3 regions of the Pseudomonas sp. FBCC-B545 genome follow, and region 2 is predicted to be linked to each of the others. Evidence: predicted binding sites of a transcription regulator. Region 2 holds the regulator's gene; each other region holds the start of a gene.
What was found. Region 2 encodes FliA, which starts transcription of late flagellar genes. Its sites were predicted from a motif close to CTAAAGTTTNNNNNNNNNNNGCCGNTAA; they were not measured.
Positions count from the first base shown of each region.

Region 1: the regulator FliA is predicted to act here: its motif matches at 5,608-5,635, upstream of NMB39_RS18675 (methyl-accepting chemotaxis protein).
Region 3: the regulator FliA is predicted to act here: its motif matches at 5,711-5,738, upstream of flgM (flagellar biosynthesis anti-sigma factor FlgM).

Region 1 is NZ_CP101441.1:4,073,445-4,083,179, forward strand. It holds gene NMB39_RS18655 (AI-2E family transporter) at 1-779, opposite strand, end outside; gene trhP (prephenate-dependent tRNA uridine(34) hydroxylase TrhP) at 954-2,267, shown strand; gene ctpM (methyl-accepting chemotaxis protein CtpM) at 2,272-3,951, opposite strand; gene NMB39_RS18670 (Na+/H+ antiporter family protein) at 4,114-5,433, opposite strand; gene NMB39_RS18675 (methyl-accepting chemotaxis protein) at 5,671-7,818, shown strand; gene NMB39_RS18680 (sensor histidine kinase) at 7,938-9,251, opposite strand; gene NMB39_RS18685 (response regulator transcription factor) at 9,248-9,735, opposite strand, start outside.
Region 2 is NZ_CP101441.1:1,867,059-1,876,793, forward strand. It holds gene flhF (flagellar biosynthesis GTPase FlhF) at 1-1,001, shown strand, start outside; gene fleN (flagellar synthesis regulator FleN) at 1,107-1,940, shown strand; gene fliA (RNA polymerase sigma factor FliA) at 1,937-2,677, shown strand; gene NMB39_RS08735 (chemotaxis response regulator CheY) at 2,844-3,218, shown strand; gene NMB39_RS08740 (protein phosphatase CheZ) at 3,237-4,025, shown strand; gene NMB39_RS08745 (chemotaxis protein CheA) at 4,037-6,256, shown strand; gene NMB39_RS08750 (protein-glutamate methylesterase/protein-glutamine glutaminase) at 6,305-7,435, shown strand; gene NMB39_RS08755 (flagellar motor protein) at 7,435-8,175, shown strand; gene motD (flagellar motor protein MotD) at 8,192-9,079, shown strand; gene NMB39_RS08765 (ParA family protein) at 9,131-9,735, shown strand, end outside.
Region 3 is NZ_CP101441.1:1,485,238-1,494,972, reverse strand. It holds gene flgE (flagellar hook protein FlgE) at 1-1,071, opposite strand, end outside; gene flgD (flagellar hook assembly protein FlgD) at 1,102-1,821, opposite strand; gene flgC (flagellar basal body rod protein FlgC) at 1,838-2,281, opposite strand; gene flgB (flagellar basal body rod protein FlgB) at 2,285-2,692, opposite strand; gene cheR (protein-glutamate O-methyltransferase CheR) at 2,993-3,820, opposite strand; gene NMB39_RS06955 (chemotaxis protein CheV) at 3,864-4,796, opposite strand; gene flgA (flagellar basal body P-ring formation chaperone FlgA) at 4,870-5,634, shown strand; gene flgM (flagellar biosynthesis anti-sigma factor FlgM) at 5,776-6,099, shown strand; gene NMB39_RS06940 (flagella synthesis protein FlgN) at 6,148-6,618, shown strand; gene NMB39_RS06935 (flagellar brake protein) at 6,715-7,464, shown strand; gene NMB39_RS06930 (MFS transporter) at 7,524-8,897, opposite strand; rRNA gene rrf (5S ribosomal RNA) at 9,252-9,367, opposite strand; rRNA gene NMB39_RS06920 (23S ribosomal RNA) at 9,525-9,735, opposite strand, start outside.

The sequences.
Region 1 (9,735 bases), 2.2 Mb from region 2:
CAGACAATCCCTGCGCCCACCGCTGGCAGCAGGGACAGAAACGCCATCAATACCGCCCAGAGCAATGCACTGGGAATATCCAGAAACCAGAATATAAAGCCACCCAATGCGCCTTGGGTCACGGCCACCAGCACGTTGCCCTTGACCGTGGCGCGCACCACCCGGTTGAACTTGAGCTGCAGGCGACGCTTTTGCGGTTCGGCCAGCGGCACCGCCGTGCGCACCTTGCGTACCAGCTCCGGGCCGTCGCGTAGCAGGAAAAACAGCAGGTACAACATGATGAAAAAGCTCACCAGGAAATCAAACGTGCCCTGGCCGAAGCTGAACGCCTGGGAGGCAAAGAACTGACTGCCCTGCATCGCCCCCTTGACCACTTTTTCCCGCAGCCCTTCCAGGTTGCCCATACCGAAGCGGTCGAGCAGGTGTTGGAAGTACGGCGGCAGGAAATGCTTGAATTGCTCGATATAACCGGCCACATCCAGCTTGCCACTCTCAACGTTTTTGTACAGCGTGGCCCCCTCTTGCACCAGCAACGCACTGGTAATGATCACCGGCAGAATCGCGATCACCAGGCACACCATCAAAGTGGTCAAGGAGGTCAGGTTGCGGTTCCAGCCAAGCCGTTGTTGCAGGCGGCGTTGCATGGGGGCAAAGATAATGCCGAGGATTACTGCCCAGAACACCGCGCCGTAGAACGGCAGCAATATCCAGATAAAAGCGATGGTTACCAGGGCCAGCAGCAACAACAGGGTCTTGAATTGCAGGTTGGTTTGATTCATGTCCGATCCATGTCAAAAAAGCAGAGGGCCGGTGTCGGCCCTGTTGCTTAGTCCGCGGCGAAACCTGGGAGTGCCCTTGTTTATCGAACAAGCATAGACCGCCTTGTTTAGACTTGGATCAATGAACCGCGCCCGCCCCTGTACTACCCTCGCGGCTTTTTGCGACCCACACCCATGCCACCTATCATTGCCCCCGAACTGCTCGCTCCTGCCGGCACACTGAAGAATATGCGCTACGCCTTCGCCTACGGCGCCGATGCGGTCTATGCCGGCCAGCCGCGCTACAGCCTGCGGGTGCGCAACAACGAGTTCGACCATGCCAATCTGGCCCTGGGTATCCGGGAAGCCCATGACCAGGGCAAGCGCTTCTACGTGGTGGTGAACATCGCGCCGCACAACGCCAAGCTCAAGACCTTCCTCAAGGACCTGGCGCCCGTGATCGCCATGGGCCCGGATGCACTGATCATGTCCGACCCGGGACTGATCATGCTGGTGCGCCAGCACTTTGCGCAGATGCCGATTCACCTGTCGGTGCAGGCCAATACGGTGAACTGGGCCAGCGTGGCGTTCTGGCAGCAACAAGGGATTTGCCGGGTGATCCTGTCGCGGGAGCTGTCCCTGGAAGAGATCGATGAAATCCGCCAGCACGTACCGGCCATGGAGCTGGAAGTGTTCGTACATGGCGCCTTGTGCATGGCCTATTCCGGACGTTGCCTGCTGTCGGGCTACATGAACAAGCGCGACGCCAACCAAGGCACCTGCACCAACGCCTGCCGCTGGAAATACCAGGCCACGCCCGCGGTGGAGAATGCGACCGGCGATATCGTCCAGCAATATCAGCCCACGCTGGGGATCGGCACGCCAACCGAGCAGGTATTCCTGCTGCAGGAAGCCAATCGCCCCGATGAATCAATGCCTGCCTTCGAAGACGAACATGGCACCTACATCATGAACGCCAAGGACTTGCGCGCCGTGCAGCATGTGGAGCGCCTGGCGCAGATGGGCGTGCACTCGTTGAAGATCGAAGGCCGCACCAAATCCCACTTCTATTGCGCACGCACCACCCAGGTGTACCGCCAGGCCATCGATGACGCGGCGGCCGGGCGCGCCTTTGATCGCAGCTTGATGACCAATCTGGAGTCCCTGGCCCAGCGCGGCTACACCGAAGGTTTCCTGCGCCGCCATGTGCATGATGAATACCAGAACTACCAGAACGGCAGCTCGGTGTCCGAGCGACAGCAGTTTGTCGGTGAGTTGACCGGCGAGCGTCGTGGCGAGTTGGCAGAGGTCAAGGTGAAGAATCGTTTTGCCGTTGGCGATCACTTGGAATTAATGACGCCTGCCGGCAACTTTCACTTTGACCTGGCCACCTTGCGCAACGCCAAGGATGAAGCCATTGAGGTGGCACCGGGGGACGGGCACACCGTGTATGTGCCCTTGCCGGCCGAGATGGACCTGCGTTTTGGCCTGCTGATGCGCGACCTGTGAACGATCAGATCCTGAACTGACCAACCAACTTACCCAGGCGCTGGCCCAGATCCGCCAAGCTGCGGGAGGTCTGGGCACCCAGTTGGGTTTCATCCGCCACGCTGTCCACTGCCACGGCAATCTGATGCACGCTGCGGTTGATCTCTTCGGCCACGGCGGTTTGCTCTTCGGCGGCACTGGCGATCTGTGCATTCATCGAATTGATGGTGCCAATCAACTGGGCCATGGTGTCCAGGGACGCCCCGGCCTGGTTGGCCTGGGCCGAGGTGCCATCGCCGGCATCGCTGGAGCGGCGCATTGCGTCCACGGCTGCCTCGGTGCCTTTTTGCAGGCGGTCGATCATGCCCTGGATTTCCTGGGTGCTGGTCTGGGTGCGGCTGGCCAGGGCGCGTACTTCATCGGCGACCACGGCAAACCCGCGCCCGGCCTCCCCGGCCCGTGCGGCTTCAATGGCAGCATTGAGCGCCAGCAAGTTGGTTTGTTCGGCGATGGAGCGGATCACGCTGAGCACACTGACAATCGACGACACATCCTGCTGCAGGCTGTCCAGGGACACGCCACTGCTGCGGATATCGTTCACCAGCGCATGGATCTGCGCGATGCTGCCGTCCACCACACGTTTGGCGGCCTGGCCTTCGGCGTCGGTCTGTTGCGCGGCGACAGCGGCGCCTTGGGCACTGCGCGCCACTTCATGGGCAGCGGACGACATCTGGTTGATCGCGGTGGCCACTTGGTCGGTCTCGTGGCGCTGGCGTTCCATGGCTTGCTCGGAACGCTGGGCCTGGTCGGATACCTGGCTGACCAGTCCGGTGAGCTGGGCGGTCATTTCGGTTATCTGGCGCACCAACCCATGGATTTTATCGACAAAGCGATTGAACGCACCGGCCAGGTCGCCCAGCTCATCCTGGCTGGTAATCGCCAGGCGGCGGGTCAGGTCGCCTTCGCCAGCAGCGATGTCGTCGAGATTGGCCTTCATCAGGCTCAGTGGACGCAGGATGGTATTGGCCACCAGCATGCCCACGGCGGCGATTACCAACAGCAATATAACGGCGACGCCGAGGATGCTCAGCAGCACGCCTTCCATGCGTTTCTCCACCTTGGCTTCGACCACCGCCACCTGGGCCTCGATACCGTCCAGGTTCACCGAAGTACCGATGACCATGTCCCACTTGGGCAGGTATTCGGTATAGCCGAGCTTGGGCACCAGTTCGGTCTGGCCGGGCTGGGTCGAGCTGTATTGCAGGTAGTGGGTACCGTCCTTGCCGACTTTAACCAGGTCGCGATTGACGTAGACGCCGTTGGGGTCGCGGTTGTCCTTGAAGCTTTTGCCCACGCCGTCCGGGCTGTTGCCCTTGAACAGGCGGATGGTCTCGGAGTCGTAGCCGAAGAAATAGCCGTCCTTGCCGTAGCTGGTATTGGAGAGCAACTTGACCACCTGCGCCCGCGCCGCGGTGTCGCCGGGGGCTGCCGCATCGTAAAGCGGCTTGATGGTGGTCATGGCCACTTCGACATAACCTTGCAGCGTGGCCTTGGCGTCGTTGAGCAAGCGCTGGCGGGTTTCATCCACTTCGTTGCGCGCCTGGCCCTGGAGAATCCACACGGTGGTCAGGCTGATGACCACGGCAAACAACAATACAGGCACTACGGCAAGGGCCAGGACTTTGGCCTTCAAACTCAGACGCATGGCTTTTCTCTCTTGTTAGTGGCGACTTGAGAGGTTAACGGCCAGGAGAGTGATTTCTGTAGGCGCGAGCTTACTCGCGAAGCACCTGAGAACTCTGCGGGGTTTCAGGTTGTTCGCATTATCGTTGGGGTTTTTCGCGAGCTCGCTCCTACAGGGAATTCATCAGAGCGTCATCGCGGCCAGCCACCCAAACACCAGCAGCGGAATGTTGTAGTGCAGGAAGGTCGGCACCACGGTGTCCCAGATATGGTGGTGCTGGCCATCGACATTCAGGCCGGAGGTGGGCCCGAGGGTGGAATCCGACGCAGGCGAGCCCGCATCGCCCAGCGCACCGGCGGTGCCGACAATGCACACGATGGCCAACGGGCTGAAGCCCAGTTGCACACACAACGGCACGAAAATCGCGGCAAGGATCGGCACTGTGGAAAACGACGAGCCGATGCCCATGGTCACCAGCAGCCCCACCAGCAGCATCAGCAACGCCCCTACCCCACGGCTATGGCCGATGAACGCCGCAGAGGCTTCTACCAGCGAGCGCACGTCACCGGTGGCTTTGAGCACTTCGGCAAAGCCCGACGAGGCGATCATGATGAAACCGATCATCGCCATCATCTTCATGCCTTCAGTGAAGAGGTCATCGGTGTCGCGCCAGCGCACGATGCCCGATACCGAGAAGATCAGGAATCCGGCCAGGGCGCCGATGATCATCGAGTCCAGCCACAGCTGGATGATGAACGCCGAGGCAATCGCCAGGCCGGCCACCAGCAGGGTCAGCGGGTTGTACTGCACCGCCACTTGCTCGACGCGCTCGATTTTTTCCAGGTCATACACGCGCTTCTTGCGGTAGCTGATAAACACTGCCACCAGCAGGCCGACCACCATGCCCAGTGCCGGCAGGCCCATGGCGTGGGTGACGTTGACCTGGCTGATATCCACCCCGCTCTTGGCTACGTTGGCCAGCAGGATCTGGTTGAGGAAAATATTGCCGAAACCCACCGGCAGGAACATGTACGGCGTGATCAGGCCGAACGTCATCACGCAGGCGATCAGGCGGCGGTCCAGTTGCAGCTTGGTCAGCACATAAAGCAGCGGCGGCACCAGCAGCGGGATAAACGCAATATGGATCGGCAGGATGTTCTGCGAAGCAATCGCCACCACCCACAACAGGCCGATCAACAACCATTTGACGTGGCTGCCACCGCTGGCTTCCTGGCGATCAACCAGCAGCAAGGCTTTGTCCGCCAGCGCGTGGGCCAAGCCGGACTTGGCAATTGCCACCGCGAAAGCACCAAGCAATGCGTAGGACAAAGCCACGGTTGCGCCGCCACCTAAACCGCCGTTGAAGGCTTTGAGCGTGGCGTCGATCCCCAGGCCACCCGTCAAGCCGCCCACCAGGGCGCCAACAATAATGGCGATGACCACATGCACGCGGGACAGGCTGAGTACCAGCATGGTGCCGACCGCGGCGATGACTGCGTTAATCATGGTTACCTCAAGCAAAAACAAAAAAGACAGGCATGCCCGCGCACGGCCCATGGGAACAGCTGCCGGCGTGCAGGCTTGAAAGAGGTCTTATTAGAGGGCGCGCACTTTGCAGCAGGCAGGCGCGCATGTCAAAAAGCGGCGCCGTTTTTGAAGTTTAAATTGATCGTTTGAATAAAGAACCATGCGTGTCGGCCGATAAGCTGTTTCCATGTGCTTTCAGGTAAGGATGTCCCGATGTCGCTCAGGCAGCTCTCCATTCAATGGAAAATCACCCTGCTCGCGGGCCTGTGCCTGCTGGGGATCGTGACCCTGCTGGTGGGTCTGTCGCTGTATCGCATGGCGCAGAGCTCGGAGCAGGTCAAGGCCTCCAGCATGCAGATGCTGGACGAAGCCGCCCAGGCGCGCATCGAAGCCCAAGGTGAAGTACAGGCGCTGGGCATTCGCCAGCAGTTCATGGATGCCTACCAGTACGGTCACGGCTTTTCCCGCCAGGTACTGTTTCTGCGCGAGCAGGCAGAGAAACGCTTTCTCGATGCCTTCGACACCCGTGAGGACCTGACCCGCCAGGTCAAGGCCGCGCTGCAAGCCAACCCCGACCTGTTGGGTTTGTCCCTGGTGTTCGAAGCCAATGCGCTGGACGGCAAGGACGAGTTGTTCGCCAATCAGCAGGAACTGGGCAGTAATGACAAAGGCCGATTCGCCTTGTACTGGTCGCAGCCGACGCCGGGGAAGATCACTTCGATGGCGCTGCCCGAAAGCGACATGACCGACACGTCCGTCAGCCCCAGCGGCGAAAAAGCCAACGCCTGGTTCACCTGCCCGCGCACCACGCTCAAGCCGTGTGTGATCGAACCCTACTTTTATGTGATCGACGGCCAGAACGTGCTGATGACCAGCATCGTGTTCCCGCTGATGGTCAATGGCAAAGTCATCGCCTCACTGTCGGTGGACATCAACCTCAACAGCCTGCAGGCCGTGAGCCAACAGGCCAGCCAGAAGCTGTACGACGGCCAGACCCAGGTCAGCATCCTCAGCCCGACCGGTTTGCTTGCCGGCTATAGCCCGGATGCCAGTAAGCTCAGCCAGCGCCTGGCTCAGGTTGATACGGCCAGCGGCGCGCAGTTGGTCAGCGCCTTGGCCAGCAGTACTCAAACCCACAGCCTGCGTGCCGGTCATCAGCTCAAGGTGCTGGCGCCCTTTGCGCCGATCCCTGGGGGCAAGCCGTGGGGCGTGTTGCTGGATGTACCGGAAAAAGTCCTGGTGGCGCCCGCCGAGGCGTTGAAAACCCAGCTGGACGCTGACAATGCCAAAGGCACCCTGCTGGAGCTCGGCCTGGGTCTGCTGGCCGCTGTGGTAGGCCTGATACTGGTGTGGCTGATGGCGCGCAGCGTGACCCGGCCGATCCTCGGCGTGGCACACATGCTTGAAGATATCGCCAGCGGCGAAGGTGACCTGACCCGGCGCCTGGCCTATGACAAGCAGGACGAACTGGGCCAGTTGGCCGGCTGGTTCAACCGCTTCCTCGACAAGCTGCAACCGATCATTGCCGAGGTCAAACGCTCGGTGCAGGACGCCCGTGGCACCGCCGACCAGTCCGCCGCGATTGCCACGCAAACCAGTGCTGGCATGGAGCAGCAGTACCGCCAGGTGGATCAGGTGGCGACCGCTTCCCACGAAATGAGCGCCACCGCCCAGGACGTTGCCCGCAGCGCCGCCCAAGCTGCCCAGGCCGCTCGCGATGCCGACCAGGCCACACGCGAAGGCTTGACCGTGATCGACCGCACCACCGCCAACATTGGCGACCTCGCCGCCGACATGAGCACCGCCATGACCCAGGTAGAAGGCCTGGCCGCCAACAGCGAGAAAATCGGCTCGGTGCTCGAAGTGATTCGCGGCATCGCCGAACAGACCAACCTGCTGGCGCTCAACGCCGCCATCGAGGCCGCCCGTGCCGGTGAAGCCGGTCGGGGCTTTGCCGTGGTCGCCGACGAGGTGCGCAACCTGGCGCGGCGCACCCAGGAATCGGTGGAAGAAACCCGCCTGGTGATCGAGCAACTGCAAAGCGGCACCACCGACGTGGTCGGCTCCATGGGCAACAGCTATCGCCAGGCCCAAGGCAGCGTCGAACAGGTCGGCCAAGCGGTAACGGCCTTGCGCCAGATTGGCGACGCGGTCACGGTGATCAGCGACATGAACCTGCAGATCGCCAGTGCCGCCGAAGAGCAAAGCGCGGTGGCCGAGGAGATCAACAACAATGTGGCGACCATTCGCGATGTGACCGAGTCATTATCGGAGCAGGCCAATGAATCGGCGCGGGTCAGCCAGGCGTTGAACAGCCTGGCGAATCAACAACAGGGGTTGATGGATCAGTTCAGGGTGTAAGCCTAATGGATATCTACTATGGGAGGGGGCTTACCCACGATGGCGTTGGGTCAGCCCCAGATGTATTTACTGATACTCCGTCATCGGGGCAAGCCCCCTCCCACATTTTTAGATTGGCATTACCGCTTGGGCAATTCGATCAGTACCTTAAGCCCACCCAGCTCACTCTCCTGTAACTGCAACGTCCCGCCCCATACCTCGACGATGTCCCGCACGATCCCCAACCCCAGGCCATGTCCGTCAATTTGCTCGTCCAGTCGCGCGCCGCGGCCCAAGACCTGGTTACGCTGGGCCTCGGGAATACCGGGACCGTCGTCCTCCACCACCAACAGGTAGCCTTGCTGGGTTTCGCTGACGTTCAGCCGAATATCGGCATCCGCCCACTTACAGGCGTTGTCCAGCAAATTACCAAGCAATTCCAGCAAGTCCTCGCGGTCCCAGGGCAATTGCAAGCCCGGCGAAACGTGATAGCTGAGGTCAAGATGATCGCCATGGATCATGTTCAAGGTCGCCAGCAGGACGGGCAGTTCTTTTTCGCAATCAAACAAAGCACCCGGCAGGGTTTCGCCAGCCAGCCGTGCCCGGTTGAGCTCGCGATTGAGGCGTTGCTGGATTTGCTCCAGTTGGTCGCGCAATAGCTGGCTCAACTGCGGATGACCCTTGAGCGCCTCACTGGAGGCCGCGCTCAGCAATACCGCCATTGGGGTTTTCAGCGCATGCCCCAGGTTGCCGAGCGCATTGCGGGAACGCTTGAGACTGTCTTCGGTGTGCGCCAGCAAATGGTTGATCTGCGCCACCAGTGGTTCCAGCTCCAACGGCACCTGAGTGTCGAGTTGCGAGCGCTGGCCCTGTTGCAGCTGGGCGATCTGGTTACGCGCCGTCTCCAGTGGGCGCAGGGCGCGGCGCACGGTGACTCGCTGCAGGACCAGCACCAGCAGCAGCGCCGCCAGCCCCATCACCAGGCCAATCTGGCGCATCAGGCGAAAACTCTCCCGCACGGGCGTGTAATCCTGGGCCACGCTGATGGAAATCGGCAGGCCGAAGCGCTTGTAGTCCGAACGCAACACCAGCAATTGCTGGCCTTCCGGCCCCAGTTGCAGGTTGCCCTTGAGCCCCGCCTCGGGCAGGCGGGGCAGTTCCTGGTCCCAGAGTGAACGGGAACGCCAATGGACATCGGCAAAGTCGATCCGGAAATAATGTCCGGAGAACGGTCGCTGATAGGCCGGTGACAGGCGTTGCTCATCCAGCTGTACGCCGTTTGGCCCACGCACCAGCGCCACCAGCAGGTTCTCACTGTCATTGCGCAAACCCGCTTCCAGGTAACGCTGCAAACCGGCCTCGAACAGCCACAGGCTGGTTTGTGCCAGCACCACGCCAACGCCCACCATCACGCTGATCAGGCCCAGGCTCAAACGCCGCTGGATCGACTTCATGCCGGGGCGGCGCCAAACCGGTAGCCCTGGCCGCGCCGGGTTTCTATCACACTGCGCCCCAACTTGCGGCGCAGATGGTTGACGTGCACCTCCAGCACATTGGAGTCTCGCTCCGTCTCGCCATCATACAAATGCTCGGCCAGATGGCTTTTCGACAGGATCTGTTCGGGGTGCAGCATGAAGTAGCGCAGCAAGCGAAACTCGGCCGCCGTCAGCTGGATCTCGGCGCCATCGCGCAGCACACACTGGCGCCCTTCATCCAGATGCAAGCCTGCGGCCTGCAGGGTGGGCTGGTTGGCGTGGCCGTGGGAGCGTCGCAACAGCGCCTGGATGCGCAGGTAGAGCTCTTCGGGGTGAAAGGGTTTACTCAGGTAATCATCGGCGCCGGCCTTGAGCCCTTCGATACGCTCGGCCCAGGAATCGCGGGCGGTGAGGATCAATACCGGGATGGCGAGCTTAGCGGCGCGCCATTGCGCAAGCACAT
Region 2 (9,735 bases):
AACCGACGTTCGTCGAGCCACCGCGTCCAGCTGCGCCAGCCCCGGCCGCCGCTGTCGACCAACGTGTGTTCGACTCGATGCGCTTTGAACTCAACGGCCTGCGCGAATTGCTCGAAGTGCAGCTGGGCTCGCTGGCCTGGACGCAACTGCAAGGCAGCAAGCCGCAACAGGCCAACCTCTGGCGTCGCCTGCAACGCATCGGCCTGTCCGGCCCGTTGTCCCGCGATTTGCTGGCCTTGACCGCCGAAGTCGAAGAACCCCGCCAGGCCTGGCGCATGCTGCTGGCGCACTTGGCACGCATGATCGCTACGCCGGAAATCGAACCTCTGGAAGAGGGCGGTGTGATTGCCATGGTCGGCCCCGCCGGCATGGGCAAGACCACCACCCTGGCCAAGCTGGCCGCCCGTTATGTGCTCAAGTACGGCGCACAGAATATCGCTCTGGTGAGCATGGACAGCTACCGCATCGGCGCCCAGGAGCAGCTCAAGACCCTGGGGCGCATCCTCAATGTGCCGGTGACCCACGTCGACCCGGGCCAGTCCCTGGCCAATGCCCTCGACCCGCTGCTGCGCAAGCGCGTGGTGCTGATCGATACCGCCGGCCTGCAAGCCAGCGATCCGGCGCTGCGCATGCAACTCGAAAGCCTGGCCGGGCGTGGCATCAAGTCGAAAAATTACCTGGTGCTTGCAACCACCAGCCAGAAACAGGTTCTTACCGCTGCTTACCACAGTTACAAGCGTTGCGGCCTGGCCGGTTGCATCCTCACCAAGCTCGATGAAACTGCGAGCCTGGGCGAAGTGTTGAGCCTGGCCATCAGCCATGAATTACCGGTCGCCTACCTGACCGACGGGCCGCGGATCCCGGATGATCTGCATCTGCCGCGCCGTCATCAGTTGGTCAGCCGTGCCGTAAGTGTGCAAATGCAAGAAGAGCCTAGCGAGGAAGCGATGGCCGATATGTTCGCCGACCTTTACCACCACCCGGCTAAACGGGTCGGTTAAGGCAGGATGAACACCGTGAAATGTACCTACATCGATGGTCTGCAAGCGATTCACGCGGCCAAGCCATGTAGCCTGCGTCTAAGCAAGACAAGGTAAAGAAATAAAATGGGCAGCATGCATCCCGTACAGGTGATCGCGGTGACCGGCGGCAAAGGTGGCGTCGGCAAAACTAACGTGTCAGTGAATTTGTCCCTGGCCCTGGCAGAGCTTGGCCGTCGCGTCATGCTGCTGGATGCTGACCTGGGCTTGGCGAACGTGGACGTTCTGCTGGGGCTGACACCCAAACATACCCTTGCCGATGTGATCGAGGGCCGCTGTGAGCTGCGCGATGTGCTGCTCCAGGGTCCCGGTGGCATCCGCATCGTGCCGGCTGCCTCGGGCACCCAGAGCATGGTGCACCTGAGCCCCGCGCAGCATGCCGGGCTGATCCAGGCGTTCAGCGATATCGGCGACAACCTCGATGTGCTGGTGATCGACACTGCCGCCGGGATCGGCGAGTCGGTGGTCAGCTTCGTGCGCGCAGCGCAAGAAGTGCTGCTGGTGGTGTGCGACGAGCCCACTTCGATCACCGATGCCTACGCGTTGATCAAACTGCTTAACCGCGACTACGGCATGAACCGCTTCCGCGTGCTGGCCAACATGGCCCAAAGCCCGCAGGAAGGGCGCAACCTGTTCGCCAAGTTGACCAAGGTCACGGACCGCTTCCTCGATGTGGCTTTACAATACGTTGGCGCAGTTCCTTACGACGAGTGTGTGCGCAAGGCCGTGCAAAAGCAGCGTGCGGTCTACGAAGCGTTCCCTCGTTCCAAGTGCGCACTGGCGTTCAAGGCCATTGCCCAGAAGGTCGATACCTGGCCGTTGCCCGCCAACCCCCGGGGGCATCTGGAATTTTTCGTCGAGCGTTTGGTGCATCAGACGAGCGCAGGACCGGTGCTATGACATCCAGCGGCTACAACCTTTACAAAAAGTCGGCACGTGACAGCCAGGGCGAATTGATCGAGCGTTACGCGCCCCTGGTCAAGCGCATTGCCTATCACCTGTTGGCGCGCCTGCCGGCCAGTGTGCAGGTCGAGGACTTGATCCAGGCCGGCATGATCGGCCTGCTCGAAGTGTCGACCAAATACGACGCGAGCAAGGGTGCGAGTTTCGAGACGTATGCGGGCATCCGTATCCGTGGCGCGATGCTCGATGAAGTGCGTAAAGGGGATTGGGCGCCGCGTTCGGTACACCGCAATACGCGCATGGTCAGTGATGCAATTCGTGCAATTGAAGCAAAAACCGGTCGTGACGCTAAAGATCATGAAGTTGCGGCCGAACTCCAATTGAGTCTCGACGATTATTACGGGATTTTGAACGATACCTTGGGCAGCCGCCTGTTCAGTTTCGACGACCTGCTGCAGGACGGCGAACACGAAGGGCTGCACGAGGACGGCGCGAGTGCACATCTCGAACCGTCTCGCGACCTGGAAGACGAACGTTTCCAGAGCGCGTTGGCGGACGCGATTGCCAATTTGCCGGAGCGTGAGCGCCTGGTACTGGCGCTGTACTACGACGAAGAGCTGAACCTCAAGGAAATCGGTGAGGTGCTGGGGGTCAGCGAATCGCGTGTCAGCCAGTTGCATAGCCAGTGCGCGGCCCGCTTGCGGGGGCGATTGGGAGAGTGGCGCGCGCGCTGACAGGCAGTGTGGGGACACTGCAGACGCTACCGTGAAGCCGCAAGGTTCGCGGGCTCGTACCGTGGTGCCCTGGGCAGTCCTTTTTGTGTAACGCCTGTTGATTGAAATGGCGCGTCCAGGTGCTGGGCGCGTTTAAGACTGCTTGGAGGTCGAATTGGACAAGAACATGAAAATCCTCATCGTTGATGACTTCTCAACGATGCGGCGGATCATAAAAAACCTGTTGCGTGACCTTGGGTTCACCAACACGGTCGAGGCGGATGATGGCATCACGGCGATTCCGATCCTCAACAGCGGAAGCATCGATTTTCTGGTAACCGACTGGAACATGCCGGGCATGACCGGTATCGATCTGCTGCGCCATGTACGTGCCGATGAAAAACTGCGCAGCCTGCCTGTGCTGATGGTGACCGCTGAAGCCAAGCGTGAACAGATCATCGAAGCCGCCCAAGCCGGGGTCAACGGCTACGTGGTCAAGCCATTCACTGCACTGGCCTTGAAAGAGAAGATTGAAAAAATCTTCGAACGCATCGGTCATTGATGCTGCCACGGGGGAGCTATGGAGCATAACGAATCATCGCAGGCCGACTTCGAGTCGACCCTGAAAAAACATGCTCACCGCTTGGTCGACAGCCTGGAAAAAGGCCAGTTCGCCGATGCGGTGCAGTTGATCCATGAGCTTAACCAGACCCGTGATCGCGGCCTGTACCAGGAAGTGGGCAAGCTCACACGCGAGCTGCACAGTGCGATCGTCAATTTTCAGATTGACCCGCGCATGCCCCAGGCCGAAGAGATTTCGCAAATCACCGACGCTACCGAACGCCTGTCCTATGTGGTCAGGCTGACCGAGGCGGCGGCCAACCGCACCATGGACCTGGTGGAAAACGCCACGCCGCTGGTCAACGGCATGACCAGCGAAGCCCAGGCCTTGAGCGTTGACTGGGGCCGCTTCATGCGCCGCGAAGTGGGGGCTGAAGAGTTTCGGGAATTGGCCCGTCGGGTCGAGGGTTTCCTGTCGCGCAGCGAACAGGAAAACCGCACGGTGGCCAGCAACCTCAACGACATCCTGCTGGCCCAGGATTACCAGGACCTCACCGGCCAGGTGATCAAGCGCGTGACCCAGTTGGTCACCGAAGTGGAAAGCAACTTGCTCAAATTGGTGCTGATGGCCGGCCAGGTCGACCGTTTTGCCGGCATCGAGCATGACCGCGAAGCGATCCTCTCGGAAAAAGATCCACAAAAACATCTCGCCAAGGGTGAAGGTCCGCAGATTCATGCCGATAAACGTGAAGACGTTATGTCAGGTCAGGATGACGTAGATGACCTGTTATCCAGTTTAGGCTTCTAAGGAGCACACCCATGAGCTTCGGCGCCGATGAAGAAATCCTTCAGGATTTCCTTGTAGAGGCCGGCGAAATTTTAGAGCAACTGTCCGAGCAACTGGTCGAGCTGGAAAGCCGACCGGATGATGCGAACCTGCTCAATGCAATTTTTCGCGGTTTTCACACTGTAAAAGGGGGCGCCGGCTTCCTCCAGCTCCATGAGCTGGTGGAGTGCTGTCACATCGCCGAGAACGTGTTCGACATCCTGCGCAAGGGTGAGCGGCAGGTCGACTCGGAACTGATGGACGTGATTCTAGAAGCACTGGATGCGGTCAACGGCATGTTCAGTGAAGTGCGCGAACGTGCGCCGATCACGGCGGCCACTCCGGAACTGTTGGCGGCCCTGGCGCGCCTGGCGGAACCGGCCGCGGCTGCGCCGGTAGCACAAGCTGAGCCGGAACCAGTGGTGGAGGCCGAGGCGGATGTGACCGACAGCGAGTTCGAACAGCTGCTCGATTCGCTCAATGCGGTCAAGGCCGAAGCCGAAGCCCCGGCGGCGCCTGTCGCCACGCCGACCAGCGAAGACATTACCGACGCAGAGTTTGAATCCCTGCTTGACCAGTTGCATGGCAAGGGTCAGTTCGCGGCCGATGCCGTGGCACCCGCTGCGCCAGAAGCACCGGCTGCCAGCGCCAGCACCGACATTACCGATGATGAATTCGAGGCACTGCTCGACCAGCTGCATGGTAAAGGCACGTTTGTAGCCGAAGCCCTGCCGGAAGTCGCCGCCACTGCTGCCACTGCCACTGCCGCCGCAGCTCCAGCGGCTCCAGCGGCCAGCAGCGCCGCACCGGCCGGCGACGGACTGATCTCCGATCACGAGTTCGAAGCCTTGCTGGACGAGTTGCATGGCAAAGGCAAGTTCACCGAGGTAGCCCCGGCTGCCGCGGCTGCGGTCGCCGCCGCACCGGTTGCCGCCAAAGCTGCCGCGCCGGTCGCCAAGCCAGCCCCAGCCGCTGCCCCAGCCGCTGCCCCGGCACCTGCGCGTGCAGCGGCGCCGGCGGTGGCGGAAAAGCCCGCCAGTGAAGCCGAAACCACCGTGCGCGTCGACACCGCGCGCCTGGACGACATCATGAACATGGTCGGCGAGCTGGTGCTGGTGCGTAACCGCCTGGTGCGCCTGGGCCTGAACAGCGGCGACGAAGCCATGCAGAAGGCCGTGTCGAACCTCGATGTGGTCACCGCTGACTTGCAGACCGCCGTGATGAAAACACGGATGCAGCCGATCAAGAAAGTCTTCGGCCGTTTCCCGCGCCTGGTCCGCGACCTGGCACGCCAGCTCAAGAAAGAAATCAACCTGGAACTGGTGGGCGAAGAAACCGACCTCGACAAGAACCTGGTCGAGGCCTTGGCCGACCCGCTGGTCCACTTGGTGCGCAACGCCGTCGACCATGGCATCGAAACCCCGGAAGAACGCGAAGCCTCGGGCAAGTCCCGCAACGGCAAAGTGATCCTGGCGGCGGAGCAGGAAGGCGACCATATCTTGCTGTCGATCACCGATGACGGCAAAGGCATGGACCCGAACATTCTGCGGGGCATCGCCGTCAAGCGCGGCGTGATGGACAAGGACGCCGCCGACCGCCTGACCGACACCGAGTGCTACAACCTGATCTTCGCCCCGGGCTTCTCGACCAAGACCGAGATCTCCGACGTGTCCGGCCGTGGCGTGGGCATGGACGTGGTGAAGACCAAGATCAGCCAGCTCAACGGCTCGATCAATATCTACTCGACCAAGGGCCAAGGCTCCAAGATCGTCATCAAGGTGCCGTTGACCCTGGCGATCATGCCGACCCTGATGGTGATGCTGGGCAACCAGGCGTTCGCCTTCCCGCTGGTCAACGTCAACGAGATCTTCCACCTCGACCTGTCGCGCACCAACGTGGTGGACGGCCAGGAAGTGGTGATCGTGCGCGACAAGGCGTTGCCGCTGTTCTACCTCAAGCGCTGGCTGGTGGCTTCGGCTGCCCATGAAGAACAGCGCGAAGGCCATGTGGTGATTCTGTCCGTGGGCACCCAGCGCATCGGCTTTGTGGTCGACCAACTGGTGGGCCAGGAAGAAGTGGTGATCAAGCCTTTGGGCAAGATGCTGCAGGGAACCCCGGGCATGTCGGGCGCCACCATCACCGGTGACGGTCGCATTGCGCTGATTCTCGATGTTCCGAGCATGCTCAAGCGTTACGCCGCACGGCGTATTTGATTCTGGTGGGGCAGGGCGGTCATGCCCGCCCCGCCTAACGGAGTGTTTATGGCAGTCAAGGTCCTGGTGGTGGACGATTCGGGTTTCTTCCGCCGCCGCGTCTCGGAAATTCTTTCCGCTGATCCAACGATCCAGGTGGTCGGTACGGCCACCAACGGCAAAGAGGCGATCGATCAAGCCATCGCCTTGAAGCCGGACGTGATCACCATGGACTACGAGATGCCGATGATGGATGGCATCACTGCCGTACGTCATATCATGCAGCGCTGCCCCACCCCGGTATTGATGTTTTCCTCGCTGACTCACGAAGGCGCGCGAGTGACACTCGACGCACTGGATGCCGGCGCGGTGGACTTCCTGCCGAAGAATTTCGAAGACATCTCGCGCAACCCCGAGAAGGTCAAGCAGATGCTCTGCGAGAAGGTGCACAGCATTTCCCGCAGTAACCGTCGCAGCCTGTTCAGCGCACCTGCGCCGGCAGCGGCACCTGCGCCCGCAGCGCCTGCGCCGAGTTCGTCGTTTGCACGCCCGGCGCCTGCGCCCGTGGCTCGGCCTGCGGTGGCGCCGGTACGTACCGCAGCGGCACCGAGCGCTCATTCGCCAGCGCCCAAGCGCAAGGCTTACAAGCTGGTTGCCATCGGCACCTCCACCGGCGGCCCGGTGGCCTTGCAGCGGGTGTTGACGCAATTGCCGGCCAACTTCCCGGCGCCGATCGTACTGGTTCAGCACATGCCCGCCGCGTTCACCAAGGCATTCGCCGAACGTTTGGACAAGCTGTGCCGCATCACCGTCAAGGAAGCCGAGGATGGCGACATCCTGCGCCCTGGCCTGGCGCTGCTGGCCCCGGGTGGCAAGCAGATGATGGTGGATGGCCGTGGCGCGATCAAAATCCTGCCGGGCGACGAGCGCCTGAACTACAAACCGTGCGTGGATATCACCTTTGGTTCGGCGGCCAAGTCCTACGGTGACAAAGTTCTGGCGGTGGTGCTTACCGGCATGGGCGCCGACGGCCGTGAAGGCGCACGCCTGCTCAAGCAGGGTGGCAGCACCATCTGGGCCCAGGACGAGGCCAGTTGCGTGATCTATGGAATGCCCATGGCCATCGTCAAGGCTGACCTGGCCGACGCGGTCTATAGCCTGGATGACATCGGCAAGCATCTGGTGGAGGCCTGCCTCTGATGGATGTCTTGAGCCTGATCGGCATCACCATGGCGTTTGTCGCCATCATTGGCGGCAACTACCTGGAAGGCGGCCACCTTGGCGCCTTGGCCAATGGCCCGGCGGCGCTGATCGTGATCGGCGGCACCGTGGGCGCGGCACTCTTGCAGTCGCCGCTGAGCTCGTTCAAGCGTGCCATGCAGATTCTGGTGTGGATCATTTTCCCGCCACGGGTCGACCTGCCAGGCGGCATCGACCGCGTGGTCAATTGGAGCCTCACCGCACGCAAGGAAGGCCTGTTGGGCCTGGAAGGCGTGGCCGATGCCGAGCCCGACAACTACGCACGCAAAGGCCTGCAATTGCTGGTGGACGGCGCTGAGCCGGAAGCGATCCGCAGTATTCTCGAGGTGGATTTCTACACTCAGGAAAGCCGTGATATCAACGCCGCCAAAGTCTTTGAAAGCATGGGCGGCTACGCGCCGACCATCGGTATCATCGGTGCGGTAATGGGGCTGATCCACGTGATGGGCAACCTGGCCGACCCCTCGCAGCTGGGCAGCGGCATCGCCGTGGCGTTTGTCGCCACCATCTACGGCGTGGCCAGTGCCAACCTGGTGCTGCTGCCGGTGGCCAGCAAGCTCAAGTCGATTGCCACGCGCCAGTCGCGTTATCGCGAGATGCTGCTTGAAGGCATCCTGTCGATTGCCGAGGGCGAGAACCCGCGCTCCATCGAATTGAAGCTCCAGGGCTTCATGGATTGATGGGAAGGAGCTGCCTGTGAGCCGTCGCCGCCGCGAGCCCGAGGAACACGTCAACCATGAACGCTGGCTGGTGTCCTACGCGGACTTCATCACCTTGCTGTTCGCGTTTTTCGTGGTGATGTACTCCATCTCGTCGGTCAACGAAGGCAAATACAAAATCATTTCCCAGGCGCTGGTGGGCGTGTTCAACGATACCGAACGTGCCCTCAAGCCGATTCCCATTGGCGACGAGCGGCCCAAGACCGTGACCCCGGCCAAGCCGCTGGTCAACGACAGCGATGAAACCGCCGCCGGCGTGGGTGGCACCAGCGACCCGCTGAAAAGCATCGCCGATGATATCAGCGCCGCGTTTGGCGACTTGATCAGCTCCAACCAGATGACCGTGCGCGGCAACGAGCTGTGGGTGGAGATCGAGCTGAACTCCAGCCTGTTGTTCGCCAGCGCCGATGCCATGCCCAGCGACCAGGCGTTCACCATCATCGACAAGGTGGCGTCGATTCTCAAACCATTTGAAAACCCGATTCACGTTGAAGGCTTCACCGACAATTTTCCCATCAGCACCGCGCAGTACCCGACCAACTGGGAACTGTCATCCGCCCGAGCGTCGAGCATCGTGCGCATGCTGGCCATGCAGGGGGTCAACCCCCAGCGCCTGGCTTCGGTGGGCTATGGTGAATTCCAGCCGGTGGCCAATAACGCCACGGTGGAAGGCCGTGCACGCAATCGCCGGGTAGTGCTGGTGGTGTCGCGCAACCTGGATGTACGCCGCAGCCTGACCGGCACCGGCACCGCCAATGCAACCCCGGATGCGGCGTTGAAGCGTGCTGGCACACAAACTGCACCGCCCGTAGTCAAGTCGCCGGTCAGATCGAGTAACGTCAATTCTCCGTCACCGGCTCAATAACCTTATGCAATGTCTCGGTCGCGCCTATGCCCACCGGGAGGAACCAACCGAATGAGAGTCTGGGCAGTTGCCAATCAAAAGGGTGGGGTCGGCAAGACCACCACTTCCATCGCCTTAGCCGGCTTGCTGGCCGAGGCGGGCAAGCGTGTGGTCGTGGTCGACCTGGACCCCCACGGTTCCATGACCAGCTATTTCGGCTATGACCCGGATGCGCTGGAACACAGCTGCTATGACCTGTTCCTGCACAAGGGCAGCGTGGCGGCGGATTTGCCTGGACAACTGTTGCTGCCCACCAGCAACGACAACATTTCGCTGTTGCCGTCGAGCACCGCGCTGGCCACCCTCGAGCGCCAGTCGCCGGGGCAAAGTGGCCTGGGCCTGGTGATCGCCAAGACCCTGGCGCAGCTGTGGCAGGAGTTCGACTACGCGATCATCGACAGCCCACCGTTGCTTGGTGTGCTGATGGTCAATGCCTTGGCGGCCAGCCAGCAACTGGTGATTCCGGTGCAGACCGAACACCTGGCGGTCAAGGGCCTGGAACGCATGGTGAGCACCCTGGCGATGATCAACCGCTCGCGCAAGCAGGCGCTGCCATTCAGCATCGTGCCCACGTTGTTCGATCGCCGCACCCAGGCGTCCCTCGGCACCTTGCGGGT
Region 3 (9,735 bases), 380 kb from region 2:
GTTGTTGAAGCTGGCCAGGGAAATCTGGCCGATGGCCTTGCTCTGCTGGTTGCTGAAGGTTGCGAACAATACACCGCTGCCGTCGATTTTCAGGCCGGTGATCTGGCCAGTGGCATAACCGTCAGTGATTGGCGGGTTGCGGTAGCTGGCGGAGTTGTACTGAGTGACGTTGCCCATGTTGATAGCAATGCCGTCCTTGTTCGCTGTCGCATCGTTGGCCTTCCAGACTCCATCGGTGACTGTGCCAGGTACCCAATCCTTGATGGTCAAGGTGTTGCCGGCAACACCACCGGTCACGATGCTCTTGAGATTACCGGCACCATCGAAACTCAGAGTCGAGGGCACAGGCGCCTTCACGTCAGCACCGGTACCGGTAGGAGCCGAACCATCAGGGTTGCGGCCGTCAATCAAGGTGTAGGACTGCCACTGGTTGGCATCGGTTTTCACCACGTACTGCACCATCGGGTGGGCGTTACCCTGAGAGTCGTACAACGTAGTGCTGTATTGCGTAGTGAATGTTTCGGACTTGCTCGGATCAAACGGATTCTTGGTCTGGTCGATCACCGGGGACGAGGAGTTGAGGTTGCTGGCCGAGTCCACCTTGGTGGACGCCTTCGGTGGCAGATTCGCCAGGTTCAGTTGCAGGTCCACCAGGCCACCCTTGGTGATCTTGCCATTCTCGTCCGCAGCGTAGCCCTGTAGACGCGAAGTGCCGGTGTTGTTGGTGATGTAGCCGTCCTTGTCCGCACGGAAAGCACCGCTACGGGTGTATTCCAACGAGCCGTCGCTACCCTTCTGCACGAAGAAACCACCACCCTGGATCGCCATGTCGAGGATGCCGCCACCGCCGTTGACGTCGCCCTGGGTGAACTGCTGGGACACCGCCGCCAGGTTCACACCGTTGCCGATAGTATTCTGGCCAGTACCCAGCTTGGAGGCCGCGTAGATATCGGCGAATTCCGCACGGGATGACTTGAAGCCAGTGGTCGCGACGTTGGCGATGTTGTTGCCGGTCACGTCCAGTTGTTTGTTGGCCGCATAGAGGCCGCTAAGGCCGATATTAAAAGACATGTTCTCTCCCTCTGCCGTATCTAGCCGGCTCTATGTACCGATAGTCTGAATTTGCGACAGCTTGACGCTGCCCATGCCGCCTGCAAGGTTGAGCAGCATTTCGCCGCCGGTCTTGCTCAGGGTCACGCTGGTTACCGTGGCCGGCAGTGAGGTGGCCAGGGCCACCGCATCACCCTTGTCGTTCTTGGTGGAGGCATTGAAGGTGTAGGTGCCGGCTGGGGCGATTTCGCCCTTCTCATTCTTGCCATCCCAGATAAAGCTCTGGCTGCCGGCACTCTGCGCGCCCATATCCACGGTGCGCACGACGTTGCCGTCCTTGTCGGTGATCTTGACGGAAATGTTACCCACCGCCGATGGCACCTCCACCGAACCGTTCATGCTCTTGCTGGTATCAACCATGGCTTTGTCGGTCTGGATAATGATCGACCGCCCCACCAGCGACGAAGCCTGCAGCGCTTGCGAGGAGCTGAAGTTGCTGGAGATGTTATTCACCGAGTCGTTGAGGGTGTTGATGCCTTCAAGGCTGCTGAACTGTGCAAGCTGGGCCACGAACGCGCCGTTGTCCTGGGGCGACAGCGGGTTCTGGTTTTTCAGCTGGGTGACCAGCAACTGCAGGAATGCATCCTTGCCCAGCGACTGGCTGCCGGTCGCGGCTTTGGAAACATTCGCTACATTGTTCGAAGCATCCTTGACCTTGGAATTGAACAGGTCCTGGACTGCCGTGTTGTTAGACGTATCAACGATGGCCATTATTTGGCGCCCCTTATCACTGACCCAGGGTCAAGACCTTCTGCATCATGGCTTTGGCGGTGTTCATCATTTCCGCGTTGGTCTGGAATGAACGGCTGGCGGAAATCATGTCAGCCATCTCCTCGACCACGTTGACGTTGGGGTAGTAGACGTAACCCTTTTCGTTCGCGGCGGGATGGTTCGGCTCGTAACGGGCCTCAAGGTTGCTCTGGTCTTCGACTACACCCAGCACCTGCACACCGGAGCCGGCTGCGTCCTGGTCCTGGAACAACGAATCACTGCCGCCGCTCTGACCAGCCTGGAACATGGTGGCAAACACCGGGTGACGCGCGCGGTAAGTTTGGTCAATGCTCGAAGACACGGTCTCGGCGTTGGCGATGTTACTGGCGACGGTGTTCAAGCGCGTGGTTTGCGCGCTCATGCCACTGCCGGCAATATTGAAAACACTGGACAGGGACATGGCTTACTCTCCACGCAGGGCTGACATCAGCCCTTTGAATTTACTGTTGAGCAGGGTGAAGCTGGCCTGGAAGTTCACCGAGTTCTCGGCGTAATTCGATTGCTCCAGTTGGGCGTCGACGGTGTTCTGGTCGATCGACGGCTGCATCGGCGTGCGATACAGCAGCGACTCGTCAGCATTGCCCAGGCCCTGCGCTTCGATATGACGGTTGTTGGTCATGTTCAAGGCGAAGGTGCCGTTCTTGGTCTTGTCCTGCTGGGCAGCGAGCACGGCGGAGAAGTCCAGGTCCCGAGCCTTGTAGTTCGGGGTATCGGCGTTGGCAATGTTGTTGGCCAGGACTTCGGCACGCTGGGCGCGGAAGCCCAGGGCTTGTTCGTGGATACCGAGCGCTTTATCGAAGCTGATGCTCATGGCGGAGACCTTTAGGCTGACCTGCTGTTCGTTAGCAGGGTTATAGCAAGGTACATGCCAATCTTGTGAACCCCCGTATATAAGGGGTTTGCGGGGAGATTGCCGGCGGCAATGCCAGAAAAGCGGCAAGTGATTTCCGCGTGGCGCCAGTAAAGCGGCAATGGGCATTGCCACTTTGATTTATTTTGCCGCAATACAGGTGAAAGGGGGCTTGCCCCCGATGGCTGTGGTTCAGTTGATAAATCTATCACTGACACACTGCTATCGGGAGCAAGCCCCCTCCCACACTCCCACATTGACTTACTTGGCCTGGTAGATGATTCCCGGGCTGCACTGCACCATCTGGTAGTGATCCGGCAGGCCGTTCAAGGCTTCGGAAGCACCAAGGAACAGATACCCGCCGCGCTTGAGCGTGCCGTGGATGCGTAACAGGATGTCTTTCTTCACTTCAGCCGAGAAATAGATCAGCACGTTGCGGCAGAACACCATGTCGAACTTGCCCAGGCTGGCGTAGCTGTCGAGCAGGTTGAACGAGCGGAATTCCACGCGGCTCTTGATCGGTGCCTTGATCGCCCAGCGCCCCGCCCCCTTGGGGTCGAAGTATCGTTGCAGGCGCTCCTGGGACAGGCCGCGGCCCAGCGCCAGGCTGTCGTACTCACCGGTCTTGCAGTTGGTGAGCATGGTGCCGGACAGATCCGTTGCGACAATTTGCGCGCCTGCTTTCAACTGGCCCATATTGGTCCGTTCGAACTCGTCGATGGACATCGAGATCGAGTACGGTTCCTGCCCCGAAGAGCACGCCGCCGACCAGATACGCAAGCGCTGGCCCGGGCTGGCCTTGATCGCCTCCGGCAGCACTTTGTTCTTGAGCACTTCAAAGGGGTAGGTATCGCGAAACCATAAGGTTTCGTTGGTGGTCATGGCATCGACCACCATTTCCTTGAGCCCGCTGCGCGGCTGCGTCTGGATCCGCTGGACCAACTCACCCAGGGACTTGATGCCCTGCTGTTCCATCAGCTTGTTGAGACGGCTGGATACCAGATATTGCTTGTTTTCACCGAGCAATATGCCACAGGCTTTTTCCAGGAAGACCCGGAACTGTTCGAAATCCAAATTACCCGTAGACAATGGTACCGCCTCTTAAATCGTGTGACCGCCAGGGGAGAATCCCTCAGCTGTGATCTGCTGCCTTGATCCGGTCGACTACCCGGGATGCGAGGTCATCAGGACGGAATTTGGCCAGGAAGTCATCAGCACCGACCTTCTTGACCATTGCCTGATTGAATACCCCCGACAACGAAGTATGCAGGATGATATGCAATTTTTGCATGCGTGGATCGTTGCGTATCTCGGCCGTAAGGGTGTATCCGTCCATTTCCGGCATCTCGATGTCGGAAATCATCATCAAGAATTCTTCTTCTGGCTTCTTGCCTTCGTCCACCAGCTTGCGCAGGTAGTCCAGGGCCTGGCGACCGTCATTGAGCGCCACTACGTCCACACCGACAGTTTGCAGACAACGCGTGACCTGCTTGCGCGCCACTGAAGAGTCGTCCACGGTCAGTACGCGCAAAGACACGGCCTTATGCGCGGTCTCGGCATCCACCACACCTACGGAGATGGTTTCCGAGGTCGGCGCTACTTCGGCGAGGATTTTCTCCACGTCGATGATTTCCACCAACTGGTTATCGACCCGCGTCACCGCCGTCAGGTAGTGATCGCGCCCGGTGCCCTTGGGCGGCGGGTGGATTTCTTCCCAGTTCATATTGACGATACGTTCCACCGAGCGCACCAGGAACCCCTGGGTCTTGGTGTTGTACTCGGTAATGATCACGAAGGGACTCTGGCGGTCTTGCAAACCTGAGGACCCCGTGGCCAATGCCAGGTCGAGAATCGGAATAGTCGCGCCACGGATGTTGGCCACGCCACACACGACCGGATTGGACTTGGGCATGATCGTCAACTTGGGGCATTGCAGCACTTCACGCACTTTAAACACGTTGATGCCATACAACTGCTTGCCGTCCAGGCGGAAAAGCAACAACTCCAGGCGATTCTGCCCTACCAGCTGTGTGCGCTGGTTTACTGAATCCATTACACCTGCCATGCCCAGACTCCTAAAACTAGGGGTACGAAGCGTACCCAACACTAAACGGCACGAGCTTTGCTATTTGTTGTTCATGGATATTAAAACGACAGTTTCCCGACACTTTGGCTGCCAACGCTATCGCAGATTGCTCTGCGCCTCGATGGCGTTGCTTGCCTTGGGGCTCAATGCTGCGAGCCGTGCCGACAACGTTACCCTGCCTGATGTACTTATCGGCGTCACCCAAGGGTTTCTTGAGTTCACTGTAGAAGATTATCTGGCAACCACACAGACGCCGGGGCGTTATGAAATCCAAGTCAATCAGTTGGACCCGCGTTTGCGCATGCCCATGTGCGACAGGGAATTGACAGCCACCCTGGAAAGCCCCTCTCAACCCATTGGCCGGGTCACGGTGAAAGTACGTTGTGAAGGTGCCTCGCCGTGGACAATATTCGTGCCTGCGCAGGTCAAGCTGTTCCGTGATGTGGTTGTCGTTGCGCGGCCGCTGAAACGCACCGGTATTATTAGCTTTGAGGATGTGGCCCTGCGTGAACGGGACATCAGCCAGATCAACCAGGGCTATCTGACCTCAGTGGACCAGGCTATTGGGCAGCGGCTCACCCGACCAATGGTCACCGATCAAGTCATCACATTGGTTCACCTGGAACAGGCCGAAGTGATTCGCAAAGGTGACCAGGTGGTGATTTCCGCCAGCAGCGGCGGGTTGAATGTAAGAATGCCGGGTGAAGCGCTGTCCAACGGCGGCATGAGCGAACAGATCCGTGTCAAGAATCTCAACTCCAACCGCGTCATCAAGGCGCGCGTGACCGCCCCCGGGCAAGTCGAGGTCGCTTTATAGAACACTGGTAGAGGACGCTGGGTTTTCCTACACTGTGCACGAGAAGTTCCGTGTGGAGATTTATTGTCATTCGCGCCTAAAGTTTGTTTGGGTATGGCCGAAAACATGGCAAGCGTCCAAATACCCAGAGGTTTTTTCAACATGGTCATTGATTTCAGTCGTTTGAATAACGCCCCGGCTTTGCCAGGCAGTACGCGCACCAGCGGTGCCAAGGACAGCGTAGAAGCCAAGCCACAGCCCCTGCCCGCCAAGGCAGAACAGGCCAGCGTCAGCCAGAGTGGGGAATCGGTTCACCTGAGCAATGAGGCTCAACAGTTGCAGAAGGTCACTGACTCGCTGCGCGACCAGCCGGTTGTCAACAAAGCCCGCGTGGCCGAGTTGAAACAGGCCATCGCCGATGGCAGCTATAAAGTCGACAGCAACCGTGTCGCCAGCAAGCTGCTCAACTTCGAAGCCGAGCGCTAGGCAAAGGCCTGCGCAGGGCTTTTGGACGCTTAAAACCCAAGGCCAGCCATGCACCACGACGAACATTTGCTTCAACTGATCATTGATGATCTGGCGCCGACGCAGCAATTGCTCGAGCTGCTCAAAGAAGAGTCCCTGGCCTTGTACGGCCGGGATATGCGCTTGCTGGAAGAAATCCTGGCGCGCAAACAGTCACTGATCGTGCTGCTCGAACAGCACGGCAAGAAGCGCAGCGAGATTCTGATCAGCCTGGGCCTGCCTGCCGATCATGATGGCCTCGCGCAATTGGCCAGTCACTCTTCGGTAGGTGACCAGTTGCTGTCGCAAAGCAAGGAACTCAACCAATTGCTCGCCCAGTGCCAGGAAGCCAACCTGCTAAACGGCCAGTCGATCCAGCTTCAGCAAGCCACGACCGCCAATCAGTTACGCATACTCCATGGCGGCGAACCTCCAGCACTGTACAACGCACAAGGCTCCACCTCGCGTCTGGTCAAGCCAAGCACCCGCAGCCAAGCCTGACGCCGGTTTACAGCGCGACCTATCCAAAGTGCGCTACATACTGGCAAAATGCCGGTTCTTGCGTGTAGTCGTATTTTGCCTGGAGATGGAAGAACCGTGTTCAACGCCCTTAATGCGGAAGATGCCCCGCAGCCACCGAAGGTCCTCACCACGCCTCTGGAAATCGCCAGCACTTTGCGGATGCTCCAAGATAGCCATGATCCTTTGATCATCACCTTCCACGAGCGCAGCCAACGCTTTCAAAGCTATCTGGTAGACGTTTCCCGCGACAGCACCACGTTGGTCCTGGACGAAATGATTCCCCGTGACGGTGAACGCTACCTGGAGAATGGCGAGCCCTTTCGTATCGAAGGTTTTCACGATGGTGTGCGGATTGCCTGGGAAAGCAATGGCACACTGAGCCTCAGCGAAAAGGACGGCCACCGCATCTACAGCGGCAACATGCCCGCAGAGGTGGTCTACCATCAGCGCCGCAATGCTTTTCGTGCCGCATTGAAACTGGCGCAATTGGTGAATATCGAGTTGGGTGGCGAGAAACTCAAGGCCCCGGTCAACGGTAAGTTGCTGGATATCTCCGCCACCGGCTGCAAGCTTCGCTTTGAAGGCGACATCTCCGAGCGCCTGCAGCTGGGCCAGGTCTACGACCGTTTTGTCGCCGCCCTGCCCTTCGGCAGCATGACCACCGCCGTAGAATTGCGCTACCTGCACTTCGAAGACAAGATCAACATTACGTTCGCTGGAGTGCGCTTCCACAACATGAGTGGCTTGGTGCAACGCCAAGTGGAGCGCTTTGTGTATCAGCTGCAGCGCGAGGCTCGGCGCTTCGACAAAGACGACGATTTTTAAGCTCTAAACGCTGAAGCAAAAAAACGGGCAGATCCTGGCGGGATCTGCCCGTTTTTCGTTCAGGGTCGCGCCCTGCTCAAGTCATGAGGATGTTCGTCCGGGTCTGGGTGCTCTTGCGGCTCTTCATTAGCCGGCTCATCCGTTGCGGGTTCAGGCTCTGGATCAGGAACGCTGACTTGCATCTGCTCCTGCACCACCTGCTCATCCACCCGCGGGTCCAGCGCAGCAACCAATGGCGAACTGGACATGCTGTCGGGCATCGCCACGTGATGCAACGGCGCGTCGTCGACCTGATGCAGATTGGTTACTGCTTTCGGTCGAATTCGCCACACCAGGATCAACGCACAGAGGCTGAAAAACGCGTAGAGCATCTGGCTGCCGAATAGCTTCATGACGACACCTGCCAACAGTGGGCCAACGCTCGCGCCTATGCCATAGGTCACCAGCAGCATGGCCGTCAACGAAACCCGGCGGTCACCTTCGACGTGGTCGTTGGAAAAGGCCACAGCCAACGGGTACAGACAGAACTGCACCAGCGAACAAAAGAACCCCGTCACGAACAGCACTTCCAAGGGCACCTGAGCCATGATCGCCAGCGGCAACGCCGTTATCGCCAGGCACAAGGCAAAGCAGCGAATCAGCAGTGCTCGGTCATAGCGGTCCGACAACCAGCCCAGAGGCCACTGCACGAGCAAACCGGCGAAAATACAGCTACCCATGAACAAGCCAACCTGTTCAGTCGTCAGCCCCTGCTGGGACGCGTAGAGCGGCGCCAAACCGTAGAACGAGCCCACGATCAACCCTGCGCCCAGCACCGTACTGAGCGACTGCGGTACACGCTTGATAAAGAAGCGAGGCTCCATCGGCGCCGGGTGCAATGGTGCCGGGTGAATACGTCGGGTCATGGCTACCGGCACCAGGCACAGGGCAAAGCACAACGCGACCAGCATCAACAGCTCGAGCCCAAGATGAGGGTGCATGACCAGGATCAACTGGCCCAGCACCAGCCCAAGATAAGACGCGATCATGTAGCCACTGAACACTACGCCGCGCTGTTTGGCATCCGCCTGCTCATTGAGCCAACTTTCAATGACCATGTACTGGCACATCATGCCCAGGCCTACGATCATCCGCAGCACGATCCAGGCAGGCAACCAATCGATCAAACCGTGGCCCAGCACCGCTGCGCCGACGATCCCAGCGCAGGTGGCGTAGGCACGAATATGCCCGACCCGGGCAATCAGGCGGTGGCCGATCTTGCCACCCAGGACCAAGCCAAAATAGTTGGCGGCCATCAGCGCACCGACCCACAGGCTGTCGACATTGTCTGCCGCAAGGCGCAAGGCTAGATAAGTACTGAGCAGGCCGGAGCCAATCAGCATCATCAAGGAAGCGAAATAAAGGGCTCGAAAAGATTTCCAGATCTGGCGCATCGGCGTTCCGAGCGGCTCCTTGCAGTGAGAGACAGGGCTATCGGCATGATAGTCCGGGGTGGGCGGGTCCGGACAGGCGGTATTGCCTGTTTCCGGGGATTATTTTGCATAAGAGCTCAGACGCTGCACCGGTGTCTGCAGGTACACCATAGAGATAAATACATGACGCACCTGCTGTGAACCCCGAACCGCTGCAAGGTTCGACTGAACTTGGGCAGCATTGCAAAAAGTATCAATAGTGCAGCGCAGAGGAGAGGAGGACCAATAAGGGATATGGAACAAGCAGCGGGTGGCATTTCCGAGCGCCCAAAACAAAACCCCAACTGCTTTCGCAATTGGGGTTTCGGAATTTAATCTTGACGATGACCTACTCTCACATGGGGAAACCCCACACTACCATCGGCGATGCATCGTTTCACTACTGAGTTCGGGATGGGATCAGGTGGTTCCAATGCTCTATGGTCGTCAAGAAATTCGGGTACTGAGTCGTGGCCAGCTGGCCTCGCTTCAGCAAATTGGGTATGTGACAGCGGTCGGTGCTTTGTGAGCGTCGAACTTTCGGTTCATTTCGTCTTCACACACCGCAATCTGATGCTCGTTAGAGTAGTCAAATTGCTTGGGTGTTATATGGTCAAGCCTCACGGGCAATTAGTATTGGTTAGCTCAACGCCTCACAGCGCTTACACACCCAACCTATCAACGTCGTAGTCTTCGACGGCCCTTCAGGGGACTCAAGGTCCCAGTGAGATCTCATCTTGAGGCTAGTTTCCCGCTTAGATGCTTTCAGCGGTTATCTATTCCGAACATAGCTACCCGGCAATGCCACTGGCGTGACAAC